One region of the Halomonas sp. SIMBA_159 genome, then DNA from elsewhere that is predicted to be linked to it. Evidence: predicted binding sites of a transcription regulator. Region 1 holds the regulator's gene; each other region holds the start of a gene.
What was found. Region 1 encodes sigma-54, which starts transcription at its own class of promoters, with help from an activator protein. Its sites were predicted from a motif close to TGGCACNNNNNTTGCTNT; they were not measured.

Region 1 (3,948 bases):
AGAACGGCCGCTAATGATCACCAGTTGCATAGCGTTTCTCTTGGCTTTTAAACGTGGAAATAAGGTGTGGCTGCGCTGTATGAACCTGTTAAAACCTCAAGTGGCTTGCTCTCGGATTTTGGCGGTCATGAGTGCCAAAAGCTCTCTTTGGCTGGCGGCCTTGCGTAACTGCTGACGGGTATTGGCATCGTTCATAATGGTGGCCACTTGGCCCAGTAGAGCTAGATGAGTGTCATCTGCCTCTTCCGGTACCAGTAGAACGAAGACCAGATCCACCGGATCGCCATCAATGGCATCAAAATCGACCGGCTCGGCGAGCTTTAGAAAACCAGCGATAGGGGCATTGCAGTGTGGGCTGCGTGCGTGGGGGATAGCAACTCCGTTGCCTATCCCCGTACTGCCTAGGCGCTCGCGGCCAATCAGGCGACTGAACACTTCTTGGCTATCGAGGCTGGGTGTGTTTTGGGCGATAAAGGTGCTGAAGAACTCCAGCACCCGTTTTTTGCTGCCCCCGGGCACATCGTAAAGCACGCGCTCCGGGGGGAGGATGGTTTCCAACGTCATTGAGTTAACGCACGCCTGCGCCCTGGGCGCGAGCTTGTGCTTTTTCCTTATGTTTAACGAGTTGACGATCAATTTTGTCCGCTAGCGCATCAATGGCGGCATACATATCGTTATCAAGCGCTTCGGCGTGAAGGTCTGCCCCTGCGGCATGCAGCGTACAGGCTGCTTGCTGGCGCTCCTTCTCAACAGATAAGGTCACTTGCACCGTGGTGATGTTGTCATAGTGGCGTTCAACGCGTTCCAGCTTTTCGTTAACGTAGTCACGCAAGGCGTCAGTCAGTTCAACGTGATGACCAGTGATGTTTACTTGCATTGACGTGCTCCTTATCCATCGGGCTGTACTTCGATTGTAACCCTTTTTACGCTATTGCAAAGCCCCTGCGACGAGTTTGTATCAGCGTACCGTTTAACTAGCGTAAACGGCGGCGCTCACTCGACGAGGGAATGCCCATCGACTCGCGATATTTAGCCACGGTACGTCGCGCTACGCTAATGCCACCCTCTTCTAGCAAGGTGACCAAGCGGCTGTCGGAGAGCGGCTTGCCTGACGGCTCTTCCTGAATTAGCTTTTTGATGCGCGCACGAATGGCAGTGCTGGAGTGGCTGTCACCGCCATCTTGGCCGCTCACTTGGCTCGAAAAGAAGTACTTGAGTTCAAACACGCCCCGCGGCGTATGAATGAATTTCTGGGTAGTCACGCGGGAAATCGTCGACTCATGCATCTCAACGGCTTCGGCGATATCCGCCAGAATTAGCGGTTTCATAGCCTCTTCGCCATGCTCTAAAAAGCCAATTTGGCGCGCAATAATCTCGCGTCCAACGCGTAACAGCGTGTCGTTACGGCTGGAGAGACTTTTAATTAGCCAGCGTGCTTCTTGCAGGTGCTCTTTGAGGAACTGGTTGTCTTGGCTTTTATCGGCCCGTTTGATCAAGCTGGCGTAGTCGGGCTGTATGCGCAGGCGCGGCAGTGCTTCTGGATTGAGTTCTAAATGCCAACCTTCATGATCATGACGTACCACTAGATCAGGGGTGATGTAGCTGTCATCAGTGATGCCGTAGGCGCTGCCGGGGCGGGGGTCAAGGCTGCGAATTAAACGGATGACATCGTCAAGCTGTTCGTCATCCAGGCTCAGGCGGCGCTTGAGTAACCGCATATCGTCTTTACCCAGCGCTTCCAAAAACTGACGAACCAGCCGCTTGGCAGGCATCAGTAGAGGCGTATCTTCGGGTAGTGCGGCAAGCTGCAGCATTAGGCATTCGCGGAGGTCTCGGGCAAACACGCCGGTAGGTTCAAACTGCTGCAAGCGCAGTAGGGTGTTTTCCATTTCCCGCGGGCTTAAGCTGTCGTGGCCTTGGGCTTTTAGCCCTTCACGAATGTCGTTGAGCGGTTGAGTGAGATAGCCATTGGCATCTAGCGCATCAATCAGGCTTTCCGCGATTGAATATTCCCGTGGGCTGAAGTCGGTCATGGCCAGTTGCCATAGCAGGTGGCCGTGAAGGCTTTGCCCGGCGGCTTGGCGCTCAAAGTCAGGCCCCTCGCTGCTGCCTCCCAGGCTGCCCGTATCTTGGTAGGTATCCGACCAGTCGCTGTCCACAGAGAGTTCGTTGGGAATGCTTTCCGACCACTCGGCCTCTTGTGGCTCGCTGACCGCCTGCTCGCCAAACTCATCCTCTTGTTCGAGCATGGGATTGGCATCTAGCGCCTGCTGAATTTCTTGACGGAGGTCCAGCGTGGAGAGCTGTAGCAGAGCAATAGCCTGCTGCAGCTGAGGTGTCATGGTCAGCTGTGTACCGATGCGCAATTGGAGAGAAGCTTTCATGACCATCTGAGAACCACTCGTTAATCAGAAAGCTCCACCCTAGAGCGAGTTGTGGCTCGGTGCAAGTGCAATAAGCATGCCACTAAAAGAAAAGTTTGTGTAGGTCACGGTTTAAAGGCGGAAATCTGCCCCTAGGTAAACGTCTCGAACCTTCTGGTTATTGAGGATTTCCTGGGAGTTTCCACTGGCAATGATGTGTCCGTCGCCAACAATGTAAGCGATATCACAAATATCCAGCGTTTCACGCACGTTGTGGTCGGTGATCAATACACCGATATGTCGCTTCTTGAGTGCGCGAATGATGGTTTTAATTTCACCTACGGAAATAGGGTCAACCCCTGCAAAGGGCTCGTCCAGCAGAATAAAGGCAGGTTCTGTGGCTAAAGAGCGGGCAATTTCCACCCGGCGGCGTTCGCCACCCGACAGGCTCATGCCCAGGTTGTCGCGAATGTGGGTAATATGAAAATCTTCGAGCAGTGATTCAAGGCGTGCTTCCCTGGCGCTGCGGTCTAGCTCTTTGCGCGTCTCTAAAATGGCCATGATGTTATCGGCGACTGAGAGCTTGCGAAAAATAGAAGCTTCCTGGGGTAGGTAGCCAATTCCTGCTATTGCGCGCTCATGCATAGGCGCATGAGTAAGGTCCAGGTCGTCAATGCCGACGCTGCCCGCATCGGATTTGACGAGCCCTACAATCATGTAGAACGACGTGGTTTTGCCCGCTCCGTTAGGGCCCAGCAGCCCCACGACGCTGCCCTGAGTGATTTCCAGATTAATATCTTTCACGACCCGGCGGCGTTTGTAGCTCTTCGCCAAATGGTGGGCGTAGAGCGTTTTCACGGGTGCGAAATCTGTAGAGGTTGATGCTGCCACGTGGCCGCTCCCTATTGTTCGGGCTGAAGAGTCATGCGAATACGCTGGTTGTCGCTACCGCTCACCTCGGAGCGTGCTTGTACCACTTCCTGATCAATGAAGTACTCCAAGCGACCCCCTTGGAAACGATCACCCTGTTGGGTCAGCTCTGCCTGATCAATAAGCTCTACCCGGCGCTCAGCGACGTGATAAATGATTCGCCGAGCCCAGCCTTCCATCGGGGTGTCCTGGTCTTCTAGCTGGTTGCGCAAATAGGCGCGTTCGCCGGTGGCGATGGCTTGAGAGAGCTCGCCTGCATCATTGCGCTGGATCTCTACGCGCTCGCCACGCAGGTGCATTTCGCCCTGGCGGATATCGACGTTGCCGGAGTAGACCGCCGTGCCTGCCCGCTGGTCAAGGTCCAGCCGATCAGCTTCTACCTGAATAGGGGCTTGGCCTTGAGCCAGCGCAGCCGTGGTCAGCGGTAACGTTAAAGCAAAGAGTGCAGTGCGGATTGAGGCATTCATCGCGACTCCTAGGGGCATGAGTGGCTAAGGGGAACGAGTGGCAGGCGGATGAACGCCGCGCACATTGTTGGTCAAGCGGACTTGGCTGTCATCTAGCCACACATCCATTCGTGATGCTTCCATGCGCTGAGGCGGCTGCTGTAATAGCACGGGCGTATCACTCCAGGCATGGCGTGTAACGCCATCAT
Region 2 (3,948 bases), on a different contig from region 1:
AGCGCACCCGCTAGCAGGGCCAGTAAAAAGGCAAATCCAATCATCAATTGATGCAGACTAAACCCCATGGGGCCAATCGCAACGCTTTGCTGCAACATAGTCACTCACGCTTTCACCAGTGGTTTAGCGTGAGTGTGTCAGAACAAGATTATTTAACGATTATCTCTCGCTACCCTGAGTCGTTATGTCGCAAGCCTTACGCTTCAGCAACCAGCCAGCGTACCGCATAGGGCGGCAGTGTTTCCTCGTGATGAGCTGTCAGCGGGTCAAGCGGCTGCCAGTGGTGCTGAGTGAGCGCTTGGTTCAGGGCATCGCCTGCGTGAGCGAGGTCAAACTTACCATCGGTGACGTTATACAGCGCGAGCAGGCGTCGCCCGTTATGGATTGGCCCGCGCTCAATGGCTAGCAGTTCGGGTGGCGTTTCTATCACGCGCTGCGGGGCGTTGGGGTGGAAGCAGGGCTCTTGGCGACGCTGTTCCAGCAGCCGGTGAAGCGCTCGAAAAACGTCATGGGTTGGGGTGGAAGGGCTCTCCAGCAGCAGTGCCAGCTCATCAAGCTGCCAGCGGCGACGGTTAATCGAGCGTAAGCGGCCGCTGCGCTCCACGCCTTCGACATCGTTTAGCGTGCCGGTGAGCGTATGGATATAGAGCGCGGGTATTCCTTGCAGGCTGAGCATGATCGCTTGGCTGCATAGAAAACGCGCAATTTGCCACGGGTCTGGCCCGCGGCGGGTGCCGCGCATGGCCTCAAACCAGGTAATGTTGATTTCGTAGGGTGTGTCGCTGCCATCAGGGTTGCTGCGCATGCTGACAAAGCCACCAAAACGATGCATCAGTTCCAGCAGCGCGTCGCGCTCATGGTCAGGCAGCAGGCCTTCTAACGGCCGTACGCCAATACCATCGTGGCTCGCGGTGAAGTTTAAGTAGGTGCACTGTTCAGGCAGCACCGGCAGGCTGTTTAACCACGTTTGTATCGTCGTCGCTTCGCCACGGGTTAGGGTGTGCAGCAGCAGGGGTGGCAGGGCGAACTGGTACACCATGTGGGCTTCATCGGGCGCGCCTTCCGCTAATCGCTCTAAGCCAAAGTAGCTGATGTTTTCAGCATGAGGCACGTTAGTTTCGGTAATGAGCAGCGTGCCTGGGGCTATTTCATCCACGATGGCGCGAAGTAAGCGCACCACCGTATGGGTTTCCGGCAGGTGAATGCAGGAGGTGCCCAAGCGCTTCCACAAAAAAGCCACCGCGTCCAAGCGAATAATGCGCACCCCTTGCTGTAGGTAGAACAGCAAAATACCCACAAACTCTAGCAGCACATCCGGGTTTTCGAAGTTGAGGTCTATTTGGTCTTCCGAAAAAGTCGCCCATACGTGGCGCGTACCTCGGCGCGTAGAGATCGGCACCAGTAGCGGGCTACTGCGCGGCCGGGTGACCTGGGAAACATCGGTATCCGGATCGACTTCAATAAAGTAGTCGCGGCCAGGCAAGCTACCGGTCAGGTAATCCACAAACCAGAGCGACTCCCGCGATACATGATTGAGCACTAAATCGGCCATCAAGTCGTAGTGGCTGGCCAAGTTTTGGATATGCGCCCACTCGCCCAGCTCGCTATTGACCTCGCGATAGTGAATCACCGAAAAGCCGTCGTCACTGCTCCATGGGAAAAAGGGCAGCACGTGAACCCCGCTGATGGCATCCCCTAGGTAGCGCTGCAAAAAGGTGTCCAGTACCGCTAATGGTGGCGTGTCATCTTCTACAATGGAGTCACCGTAACAGATGACCCACTGATCTTTTTCGCTCCATGTTGGTGCGTTTTTAGATGTCGCGCTCGCCGGTAGAGCAGCTGTCGAGGCGGTGCGAAAATGCTCAATATGCTGGCCTATGCGCCGCTGTACCTCCCCCGCACGGGGGCCATATAGGTGGGTTAGGTAACGGTGAACGGTCTGCTCGAAAATGGTCATAAAGGGCGTCCTATCAATCAACCTTCGACAAACGCTGCAGCTTGTGTGCCAAATCGTTACAATACGATGTGATACGCGTTGTATAACATCGCTACGCCTGTTGTCGGCCTGCTGTTAGTGACATGATGGCCTTCAGCAACAGGCGATAAAATAGTTTATAAAATGGCGAATAACGGCAGGGCGTTAAGCCTTGTAAAGCGGTTTATTCGTACAGGCTGACACGCTGCACGCACAGCTTCTAGTGCGTACTGATAATAGGTTGACTGCCATGCATTGCCCTTTTTGTGGTGCAAATGATACGAGAGTGACAGATTCAAGGCTGGTGGCAGAAGGCGATCAGGTGCGCCGCCGCCGCCAGTGTGCCAATTGCCATGAGCGCTTTACGACTTACGAAACCGCTGAGCTTATTATGCCGCGGGTCGTAAAATCCGACGGCTCTCGCGAGAGCTTTAACGAGGCGAAATTGCGGGCAGGTATGCTGAGGGCGTTGGAAAAGCGCCCTGTCAGCGCTGAAGCGATTGAAGCGTCAGTTGAGCGTATCCGCCAAACGCTGCGCGCCCGTGGCGACCGGGAAGTCAACGCTCGGGAAATTGGGGAAGCGGTGATGAAAGCGCTGCGTAGTCTAGATCAAGTGGCCTATATTCGCTTTGCCTCGGTCTATCGTAAGTTTCAAGATTTAGATGAGTTCCGCGCTGAGATTGACCGGCTTTCTCAAGAGCCTTCTGATGAGTCTTCTGGTAGTGGCAACCAGCACGGAGCCTCGTAATGAGTGAATTTTCCACCGTCGACCATCGCTACATGGTGCATGCTATTCAGTTGGCCAAACGAGGGCTCTACACCACAGACCCTAACCCAAGAGTGGGCTGTGTGGTTGTGCGCTTTGATGGTAGCGATGAAGGGCGCGTGGTGGGGGAGGGCTATCATGAGCGTGCAGGAGAGCCCCATGCAGAAATTCACGCGCTGAAAGCGGCAGGCAGCGCCGCCCAGGGTGCTACTGCTTATGTGACCCTAGAGCCGTGTTCCCACACCGGGCGAACAGGCCCCTGCGCGGTGGCGCTGGCGCAGGCGGGGGTTGCGCGCGTAGTAGTGGCCATGAAAGACCCCAACCCTCAGGTTAGTGGCGGTGGCATTGAGCATTTAAAAACAGCGGGCATTAAGGTGCAGGTGGGCTTGCTAGAAGCAGATGCCCGGGCGCTAAACCCTGGTTTTATTTCCCGAATGGAGCGCCAGCGCCCCTTTGTGCGGCTGAAAATGGCCATGAGCTTAGACGGCCGCACGGCCATGGGGTCGGGGGAGTCTCAGTGGATTACCGGCCCGCAAGCACGTACCCAAGTACAGCGTTTACGTGCGCGCTCTAGCGCGATTTTGAGCGGCGTAGAATCGGTGATTATGGATGACTCGCGCTTAACGCTGCGCGCTGAGCAGCTGGCGCTGGCCAATGCCGACGATATCGTTCAGCGCCAGCCGCTAAGGGTAATTCTGGATTCACGACTACGATTACCGCTCGCTGCGGCTTGCCTGCGCGAACCAGGGCGCACGTTGATTATCACGACAGATCAGCATAGCGAAGAGAAACGGCGTAAACTGGCCGCCGCTGGCGCTGAGATTAAGGTGCTGCCTGCTGATGCCGATCGCATTGCGCTTGCGGATATGCTGCTTTGGCTGGCAGAAAACGAGCAGGTAAATGAGCTGTTGGTGGAAACCGGTGCAACGCTGGCGGGAGCGCTACTGGAGGCGAATTTAGTCGACGAGCTGCAGCTATTTGTCGCTCCTACGCTGCTAGGCGGTGAGGCGAGGCCACTCTTTGCACTGCCCGGGATTACCCAGATGGCCGATCAAAAACGTTTAACGATTAAAGAGTCGCGAACCGTTGGGCAAGATTGGTGGATCATCGCCACCCCTCACGCTGACTAGCGCAAACTGCCATTGCAAGGTACCCTGACGCCCGAAATCGCATACGATGCGACCACATTTTTTGGAGATTCCATGGC
Region 3 (3,948 bases), on a different contig from region 1:
CTGTTAGCCTTGGCGAGCGGGGTGGCGTTCCTGAAGTGGCCGCACGATCAGCCAGTCGATGATCAGCATCACGATCAAAGACGCCCCAACGAGCGGGAACAGCACGCCGCCAATCACAAGAAGAACGATTAGCCCACGAAACACGCGTTTATCGGTGGGCAAGGGCGGCACGCCCATGGCACCTGATGGGCGACGCTTCCACCACATCACGCCTGCGGAAACGCACATCACGATGATGGCGATGCATACTGCCAGCAGGAAGAGCTGGTTGATGAGCCCAAACTCCTGCCCCAAGTGAACGTTAATCCCAAATTCCAGCCAGCGGCCTAGCGGGCCATAGTCGGCGTAGCTCATATCGAGCAGCGGCTCACCGCTGTATTGATCGAGGTGAATCACACGCTGCTGGGTTAAGTCATCGGGATAAATCGAGCCGGTATACACTCCGGCGGCCGTGGTTGGCAGATTGACGCTGTAGCCCTGCTGTAGGCCCAGCGCTTCTAACTGAGCCACTGCGTTGTTCAACCCAATGCGCGGGGCAGGCACGGCAGGTGGCATTGATTCTGGCACTTGCGCCTGCTCCAGCGACCAGCTGGTGCTGCCCTGGTCGCTTAAATAAGCGTTGGACATCGGCACTTCCACCCGAACGCCAGCCGGGTAGCCAAAGTTATTGCCGTTGGCCCATTCGTTCACCTGTGCCCCCCAAACGCCCGACCACGGCATACCGGTAAGGGCCAAAAACACAATGAACCCACCAATAAAAATACCCAGCACCGCGTGCAGGTCGCGCCAGAACACTCGGCTTTTGGGTTTGCCGCGCACGTTCACTACGCCGCCGCTACCGTTGCGCGGCCACCAGAGATAAATGCCGGTGGCGACCAACAAAATCGACCAGCCCGCGGCAATCTCAATCAGCTTGCGCGGGGTTTGCCCGAAGAACTTGAAGCTATGCAGGTAACGAACGGTCCACATCACCGTACCCCGGTCATCCGACGAGCCCAGCACCTCAGCCGTATAAGGGTTTACATACACGGCCAGCCGTTCACCGGTTAGTGAGTTAACGGTCACTTCCGCTGAGCTTTCGGGGGTGGCGGGCGAGGTGTATGTCACCGCCGTGCCGGGGTAATCCCGCAGTGCCGAGCTAACGAGTGAGGCGGCAGGCTGGGTGGTCTGCTGAACTTGCACGCGCTTGAGATCTGAATGAATGAGCGCATCCAGCTCGTCATCAAATAAATAGAGTGCCCCGGTCAGTGAGAGCGCGATTAAAAAAGGCAGAACTAACAGGCCTGCATAAAAATGCCAGCGCCAAACAGCGCGATACAGATCAAGCGACGCTTTGCGCGTTGTCTGTGTGGAACTCATTGTCGTCATGCACACGCTCCAAGCGCTCAAAGCACCGTGTTACCCGCACGCGGCGGCGCTCACACGGCGTTCAAGACGCGATATTTATTTGCCCGCCAAGCCCGTTCTTAGCTGGCCAGTTAGGTAAACCGTTGGAGTGGTAAACCCTTTGAGTTAAATGACCTTTAACGAGGGCGGAGCGCGAGGATAGGCGTGGGGGTAGACTTGTACCGCAGCAGCGCGCTGGGCAAAGGCCGCTGGCAGCGGCGTACGTGTGATAAAGGCCACACTGCCAATGGCGGGTAAATGGTGAGGGGCGGTAGGCGTTTTTTGCCATATACCGCAATAGTCACACTGGTGATGCCAGTGATGCAGCGGGTCATCGTGATGAGATGACGGACCCGCCGATGTGCCATGCGGCGCGGCATCATGTCCGTGTGCATGTTTTGAAGAGTGATCCAGCGCCTGCCATTGAGACTGCAATTGCGAGAACAGCGGCCCAGCAAAGAGCAGGTAGATCGCCACGAACGCTAAATAGAGCGCTGTGCGATACCAAAAAGAGTTGGCTGAGCGGAAAGATCGCATCTCAAACTACGCTTTGTGGGCTGCCTGAATGACGGCTAAGCAGTTTACAGCGTCATACCGATGCAAAGTACCCGATGCCTGCGATTAACGCTGTGGTGTATTGCCGCGAAAGAGGGGGGTTGCAGTCGCACTTATTTGGTGCGTTTGAATATGTTTTTGCTCGTTTATGGTGCTTTTTACCCTGATTGAACAGCATAAAGAGAGCCGCTTCAGGCTATAAAAGCGTTTTGGCGCTGCCTGAATCGCACTTTCACCATTTTGGCGCATTCTTTGCATTCGTAAGGCAATGATTTATCCACAAGGAAGCGACAGCGCCCCATGATGTTGAGCGAACTCGCCCCACCCGCTGCTGGTTCCGGCCACCGCTTTGACGCCGAGCGCCGCTGGGCCGCCTCGCTGGTCCTACGCTTTGCCAACCGCGATGGCGTGACCCGGTTAGTGCAGGCGCGCCACCAAGGGCCGTTACGGGTACAGCGTCCGTTCTACCCGGAAGGCAGCCAGGAAGCGTGCCACGTTTACGTATTGCACCCGCCCGGCGGGCTCGTGAGCGGTGATGCGCTGACCATTCGTGCTCATATCGAGCGCGATGCCCATGCGCTGCTCACCACGCCCGCTGCCAATAAGCTCTACAAAGCCGACAGCCAAGGCGTGGCCTGGACACAGCACACCGAGCTGACGGTAGAAGAGGGCGGCACCTTAGAGTGGCTGCCCCAGGAAACCATTGCGTTTAACGGCTCAAAGGGCACTCAGTGCACCCATATCGCGCTGCAGGGTAATGCCCGCTGCCTAGGCTGGGAAGTAATGGCGCTCGGCCGCCCAGCAAGCGACCTGCCCTATGTCTCTGGGCGTATTGAACAGCACTTTCGCTTAACCCTAGATGGCAAACCGCTGTGGATTGAACGCCAGCCGCTAGACCCCGCGCATCCACGCTTTGCGGGCCGCTGGGGGCAGGGCGGCGCAACGGTGCAGGCCACGCTCTGGGCGGTGGGCATTGACGATGCCGCTGCGGCCATTGAAGCGCTGCGCGAAGTACTGCCGGATAACCCCCGCTGGGCGGTAACCGTGCGCCACGGCGTACTGCTGCTGCGCTATCTAGGCACTTCTCGTAACGAAGCCTGGGCGCTGTGTGAGCAGGCCTGGCACCTGCTTCGGCCGCGCTGGATCGAGCGCGAAGCGCACACGCCGCGCATTTGGCTAACTTAATTAGCAACTCGCTGATAACGCTGGAGACACTCCATGGAACTGACCCCACGAGACAAAGACAAGCTGATGCTGTTTACCGCCGCCCAGCTTGCCGAACGCCGCAAAGCGCGTGGTTTAAAACTGAATTACCCCGAAGCGGTAGCGCTGATCAGCTTTGAGATTATGGAAGGCGCACGGGATGGCCGCAGCGTAGCGGATTTAATGAGCTATGGTCGCGAGATCCTGACCCGAGACGACGTGATGGAAGGCGTGGCGGAGATGGTCGATGAAGTGCAGGTAGAAGCCACCTTCCCCGATGGCACCAAGCTGGTCACCGTCCACACGCCGATCAACTAACCGTCCCCCGCTAGGAGAGCGCCATGATGTCCGGCCCAATGATTCCAGGACAGTATCAGTTACAAGAAGGTGATATCGAGCTGTGCGCGGGTCGCGAGCGTATCACCGTAGAGGTGGCCAACACCGGCGACCGGCCCATTCAGCTTGGCTCCCACTACCACTTTGCTGAAGCCAACCCTGCGCTGGTGTTTGACCGGGATAAAACCCGTGGCTATCGCCTGGACGTCGCCGCCGGCACCGCCATCCGCTTCGAACCCGGCCAAACCCGCGAAGTCACGCTGATTCCGTTTGTCGGCAAGCGTGAAATCTACGGCTTCCGGGGCGATGTGATGGGTGCGCTGGATTAGCCAACGGCTTAATAAAGAACAACCGACGGTAGGGCGGGCATCGGCTGGGTGACTGTCTGCGCCATGGATGGCGCAGTCAAGCTTACAGGGATGTATTCACAGCGTGTCACACAGACGATGGCCGCCCGGCACTGGACTC
Region 4 (3,948 bases), on a different contig from region 1:
AGCGAGTCGTAGGCAGAAGCCTCGCGGCGTGCTACAACGATAGCCGGTCTGAAATGATCGCTGAGCGATTTGTTATCTATCGTCAAGCAAACGTCTAGCGAACAAAAAAGACAAACGCGCCACATGCAGCTGCGTGTTGAACGATTTGTTGAATAACACTTTTATCGATAGCTTACAGTTACACGCTTTAAGCCACGCTCATATCGGAGGACACTATGTCAGCCAAGACTCTCGCGCTAATCGAAGAACATGATGTTAAGTGGGTAGATCTGCGTTTCACCGACACGCGCGGTAAAGAGCAGCACGTCACCGTACCGGCACGCGACGTGAATGAAGAGTTTTTTGAAAACGGTCAAATGTTTGATGGTTCCTCCATTAATGGTTGGAAGGGCATCAACGAGTCTGACATGATCCTGCGTCCGGAAGACGGCACCGGCTTCCTGGACCCCTTCACCGAAGACGCTACCCTGATTCTGCGTTGCGACATTATCGAGCCGGCTACTATGCAAGGCTACGATCGCGACCCGCGTTCTATCGCTAAGCGTGCAGAAGCTTACCTGCAGTCTACCGGTCTGGGCGACACCGCTTTCTTTGGCCCAGAGCCGGAATTCTTCATCTTTGACGAAGTACATTGGAAGTCCGACATCCAGGGCTCTATGTACAAAATCACGTCTGATGAAGGCGCTTGGGCAACTGACAGTACAGTAGAAGGCGGTAACCTGGGTCACCGTCCGCGCCTGAAAGGCGGCTACTTCCCGGTTCCGCCGGTTGATAGCTTCCACGATATCCGTGGCGCGATGTGTAACACTCTGGAAGCGATTGGCCAAACCGTGGAAGTACACCACCACGAAGTAGCTAACGCAGGTCAGAACGAAATCGGCGTTAAATTCAATACGCTGGTGAAGAAAGCTGACGAAGTTCAGGAAATGAAGTACGTGATCCACAACGTGGCACACGCTTACGGCAAAACCGCTACCTTCATGCCGAAGCCGCTGGTAGGCGACAACGGTTCTGGTATGCACGTACACCAGTCGTTCTGGAAAGATGGTCAGAACCAGTTTGCTGGCGACGAGTACGCGGGCCTGTCTGAAATGGCGCTGTACTACATTGGCGGTATCATCAAGCACGCTCGTGCCCTGAACGCCTTCACCAACGCCTCTACCAACTCGTACAAGCGTCTGGTACCGGGCTTCGAAGCACCGGTCATGCTGGCCTACAGTGCCCGTAACCGTTCTGCTTCTATCCGTATTCCTTACACCGCTAGCCCGAAAGGCAAGCGTGTAGAGACTCGCTTCCCTGATCCGACTGCCAACCCCTATCTGGCGTTTGCAGCGATGCTGATGGCGGGTATCGACGGTATCAAGAACAAGATCCACCCTGGCGATGCCATGGATAAGAACCTGTACGACCTGCCGCCGGAAGAAGGCAAGTCCGTACCGACCGTTGCCAACAGCCTGGATCAAGCGCTGGAAGCACTCGACGCTGACCGTGCGTTCCTGACCGAAGGTGGCGTGTTCACCGACGATATGATCGATGCCTACATCGAACTGAAGATGGAAGACGTTGAGCGTATTCGCATGACGACTCACCCGATCGAGTTCGACATGTACTACTCTTGCTAAGAACGGTCTTTAATGACGGTGCTAAAATCACCCTTGCGGTGTGATTAGCCAGAAAACCCCGCCTCGGCGGGGTTTTTTTATGGAAGCGAAGACTCAGGGGCTAGTAATGATGAGCAGACGACGTTTGCAACACAGAATAGGCTTATCCACAGCGGCGGTGCTTCTACTGTGCCTGTGGGTAAGCGTAGCCCAGTCGCAAACGGTGTATCGCGTGGTGGATGAGCAGGGCAACGTGACGTTTACCGATAACCCTGAGCGGGGTGGGGATGCCATTACGCTGGCACCGTTGCCCAGCATGCCATCGGCGTCGCGCCCTTCCACAGCGGCACCGCGCAGCCTGGGCAGGCCGGGGCAGCCGTTTATGCCTTATGACCGTTTTACGATTGCGAATCCCGCTAGCGGTGCTTCCGTGCATGGCGGTATGACGCCGGTGGAAGTGCATGTGGTGCCGCCACTGCGAGACGACCACCAAATTCAACTGCTGGTGAATGGCGAGCTTAGCCAATCCGCTCTGCATAGCGATGCCTTCTGGCTTGCTGGCCTCTCGGCGGGTCAGCATCGGTTGCAGGCTGAGCTATTAGACAACCAGGGGCGAGTGCAGCACCGCACTGATCCGGTGACTATTTTTATTGCCGAATAACATAGTGCACTACAATGGTGCATTAAGGCGGTCGTGTTGACGGGCGATTGCGCTATAAAGGGTCGTGCTCTCCCCGTGCCCTGCCCATAAGCCGTGCAAATCGCGGTTTGCGCCGAATTGGCGCGCTTTTTGCAGTTCCTCCTCTAATACCACTCTTTCTATTGATCAGTGCGGCTTCGTATTTATCATAGCGACGTTTTAGGACACGCCATGTATCAGCGCTTACTTGAACACCTCACCACTGCAGTTCTACTGCTCGACGGTGAACTCCGCGTCCGCTGGATGAACCCAGCGGCGGAAGCGCTGCTGGCAGTAAGTTTCAGCCGCGTGCAGGGCATCAGTTTAGATACCCTGCTGGGCGGCGATGAAAGCATTGACGAAGTGCTAGCTAAAGCCCGCGATGCGTTTCATCCCTATACCCAGCGAGAAGCGCGTATTACCCCGCTGAACAGTGAGCCCTTGACCGTTGACTACACGGTGACACCGCTTTCGGCGGATGAGCTGCTGTTGGAAGTGGAACCCCGTGATCGTTTGATGCAGATCTCGCGAGAAGAAGCCCTGACCACCCGTCAAGAGACCATTAAGGTGCTAGCGCGAGGGTTAGCTCATGAGGTGAAGAACCCGCTGGGCGGAATTCGCGGCGCAGCACAGCTGCTGGAGCGGGACCTAGACGACCCGGCCCTACGGGAATTCACCCATATCATCGTCGAAGAAGTTGATCGGCTGCGGGACTTGGTGGACTCCATGCTAGGGCCGAATCGCATCATTAAGCACGAGCCGGTCAATATTCATAAAGTGCTGGAGCGGGTGCGAGCGCTACTGATTGCCGAGCACCCCCATGTCACCGTCAGCCGTGATTACGACCCCAGCCTGCCGGACCTTTCCGGTGACGAATCTCAGATGATTCAAGCGGTGTTGAACGTGGCGCGTAACGCAGTGCAGGCCATGAGCGATGCAGAGACCCCCTCGCCGGAGCTGATTCTGCGCACCCGTGCCCGCCGCCAGTTCACTCTGGGCGCCGAGCGGCACCGGCTGGTGAGCGAAGTGGGCGTGATTGATAACGGCCCAGGCATTCCAGAGGCGCTGCGTGAAACTCTTTTTTACCCGATGGTGTCTGGCCGCGCGGAAGGCAGCGGTTTGGGGCTGTCGATTGCTCAGTCAATTTTGCACCAACATCAAGGATTGATCGAATGCGACTCACGACCCGGACACACCGAATTTCGTTTACTGATTCCATTGGTTATTAATTGCACCGGAGAAGCGTCATGACTGAGGCGACACGTACCGATGTTGCACGGGTGGTTATTGTCGATGATGACCGCGCTATCCGCTGGGTGTTGGAGCGCGCGCTGGCTCAGCCAGACCTGGATGTCGAATGTATTGAGCGTGCGGATGTAGCGCTACCCAGGCTGTTAGAAAACCCGCCGGATGTGCTGGTCACCGATATTCGTATGCCGGGAATTGATGGGCTGGATTTAATGTCGCGGGTGCGTGAAGCCCACCCAGACCTGCCGGTCATTGTGATGACCGCGCACTCTGATTTAGACAGCGCCGTGGCCTCTTATCAGGGCGGGGCGTTTGAGTACTTACCCAAACCGTTTGATGTGGATGAGGCGCTGGCGCTGGTACGCCGCGCGGTGGCTCATGCCCGTGAACGCCAGCGGCCGGTGAGCGTGCCTGAGGGCT

Region 2: R0J87_RS14410 (sugar phosphorylase) is a predicted target of sigma-54. The motif match lies at 1,991-2,008, and genes of this name have one in related genera.
Region 3: R0J87_RS00875 (urease accessory protein UreD) is a predicted target of sigma-54. The motif match lies at 2,183-2,200, and genes of this name have one in related genera.
Region 4: glnL (nitrogen regulation protein NR(II)) is a predicted target of sigma-54. The motif match lies at 2,381-2,398, and genes of this name have one in related genera.

What each region holds. Positions count from the first base shown of each region.
Region 1 covers NZ_JAWJBT010000016.1:88,120-92,067, reverse strand. The annotation lists gene rapZ (RNase adapter RapZ) at 1-30, opposite strand, end outside; gene ptsN (PTS IIA-like nitrogen regulatory protein PtsN) at 97-564, opposite strand; gene hpf (ribosome hibernation-promoting factor, HPF/YfiA family) at 569-877, opposite strand; gene R0J87_RS12015 (RNA polymerase factor sigma-54) at 975-2,390, opposite strand; gene lptB (LPS export ABC transporter ATP-binding protein) at 2,496-3,221, opposite strand; gene lptA (lipopolysaccharide transport periplasmic protein LptA) at 3,266-3,760, opposite strand; gene lptC (LPS export ABC transporter periplasmic protein LptC) at 3,785-3,948, opposite strand, start outside.
Region 2 covers NZ_JAWJBT010000021.1:28,661-32,608, forward strand. The annotation lists gene R0J87_RS14405 (TlpA family protein disulfide reductase) at 1-98, opposite strand, end outside; gene R0J87_RS14410 (sugar phosphorylase) at 197-1,957, opposite strand; gene nrdR (transcriptional regulator NrdR) at 2,226-2,723, shown strand; gene ribD (bifunctional diaminohydroxyphosphoribosylaminopyrimidine deaminase/5-amino-6-(5-phosphoribosylamino)uracil reductase RibD) at 2,723-3,871, shown strand; gene ribBA (bifunctional 3,4-dihydroxy-2-butanone-4-phosphate synthase/GTP cyclohydrolase II) at 3,944-3,948, shown strand, end outside.
Region 3 covers NZ_JAWJBT010000001.1:177,980-181,927, forward strand. The annotation lists gene R0J87_RS00865 (PepSY-associated TM helix domain-containing protein) at 4-1,368, opposite strand; gene R0J87_RS00870 (DUF2946 family protein) at 1,513-1,923, opposite strand; gene R0J87_RS00875 (urease accessory protein UreD) at 2,242-3,126, shown strand; gene ureA (urease subunit gamma) at 3,160-3,462, shown strand; gene R0J87_RS00885 (urease subunit beta) at 3,501-3,809, shown strand.
Region 4 covers NZ_JAWJBT010000009.1:9,203-13,150, forward strand. The annotation lists gene glnA (glutamate--ammonia ligase) at 216-1,622, shown strand; gene R0J87_RS07185 (DUF4124 domain-containing protein) at 1,729-2,262, shown strand; gene glnL (nitrogen regulation protein NR(II)) at 2,473-3,531, shown strand; gene ntrC (nitrogen regulation protein NR(I)) at 3,528-3,948, shown strand, end outside.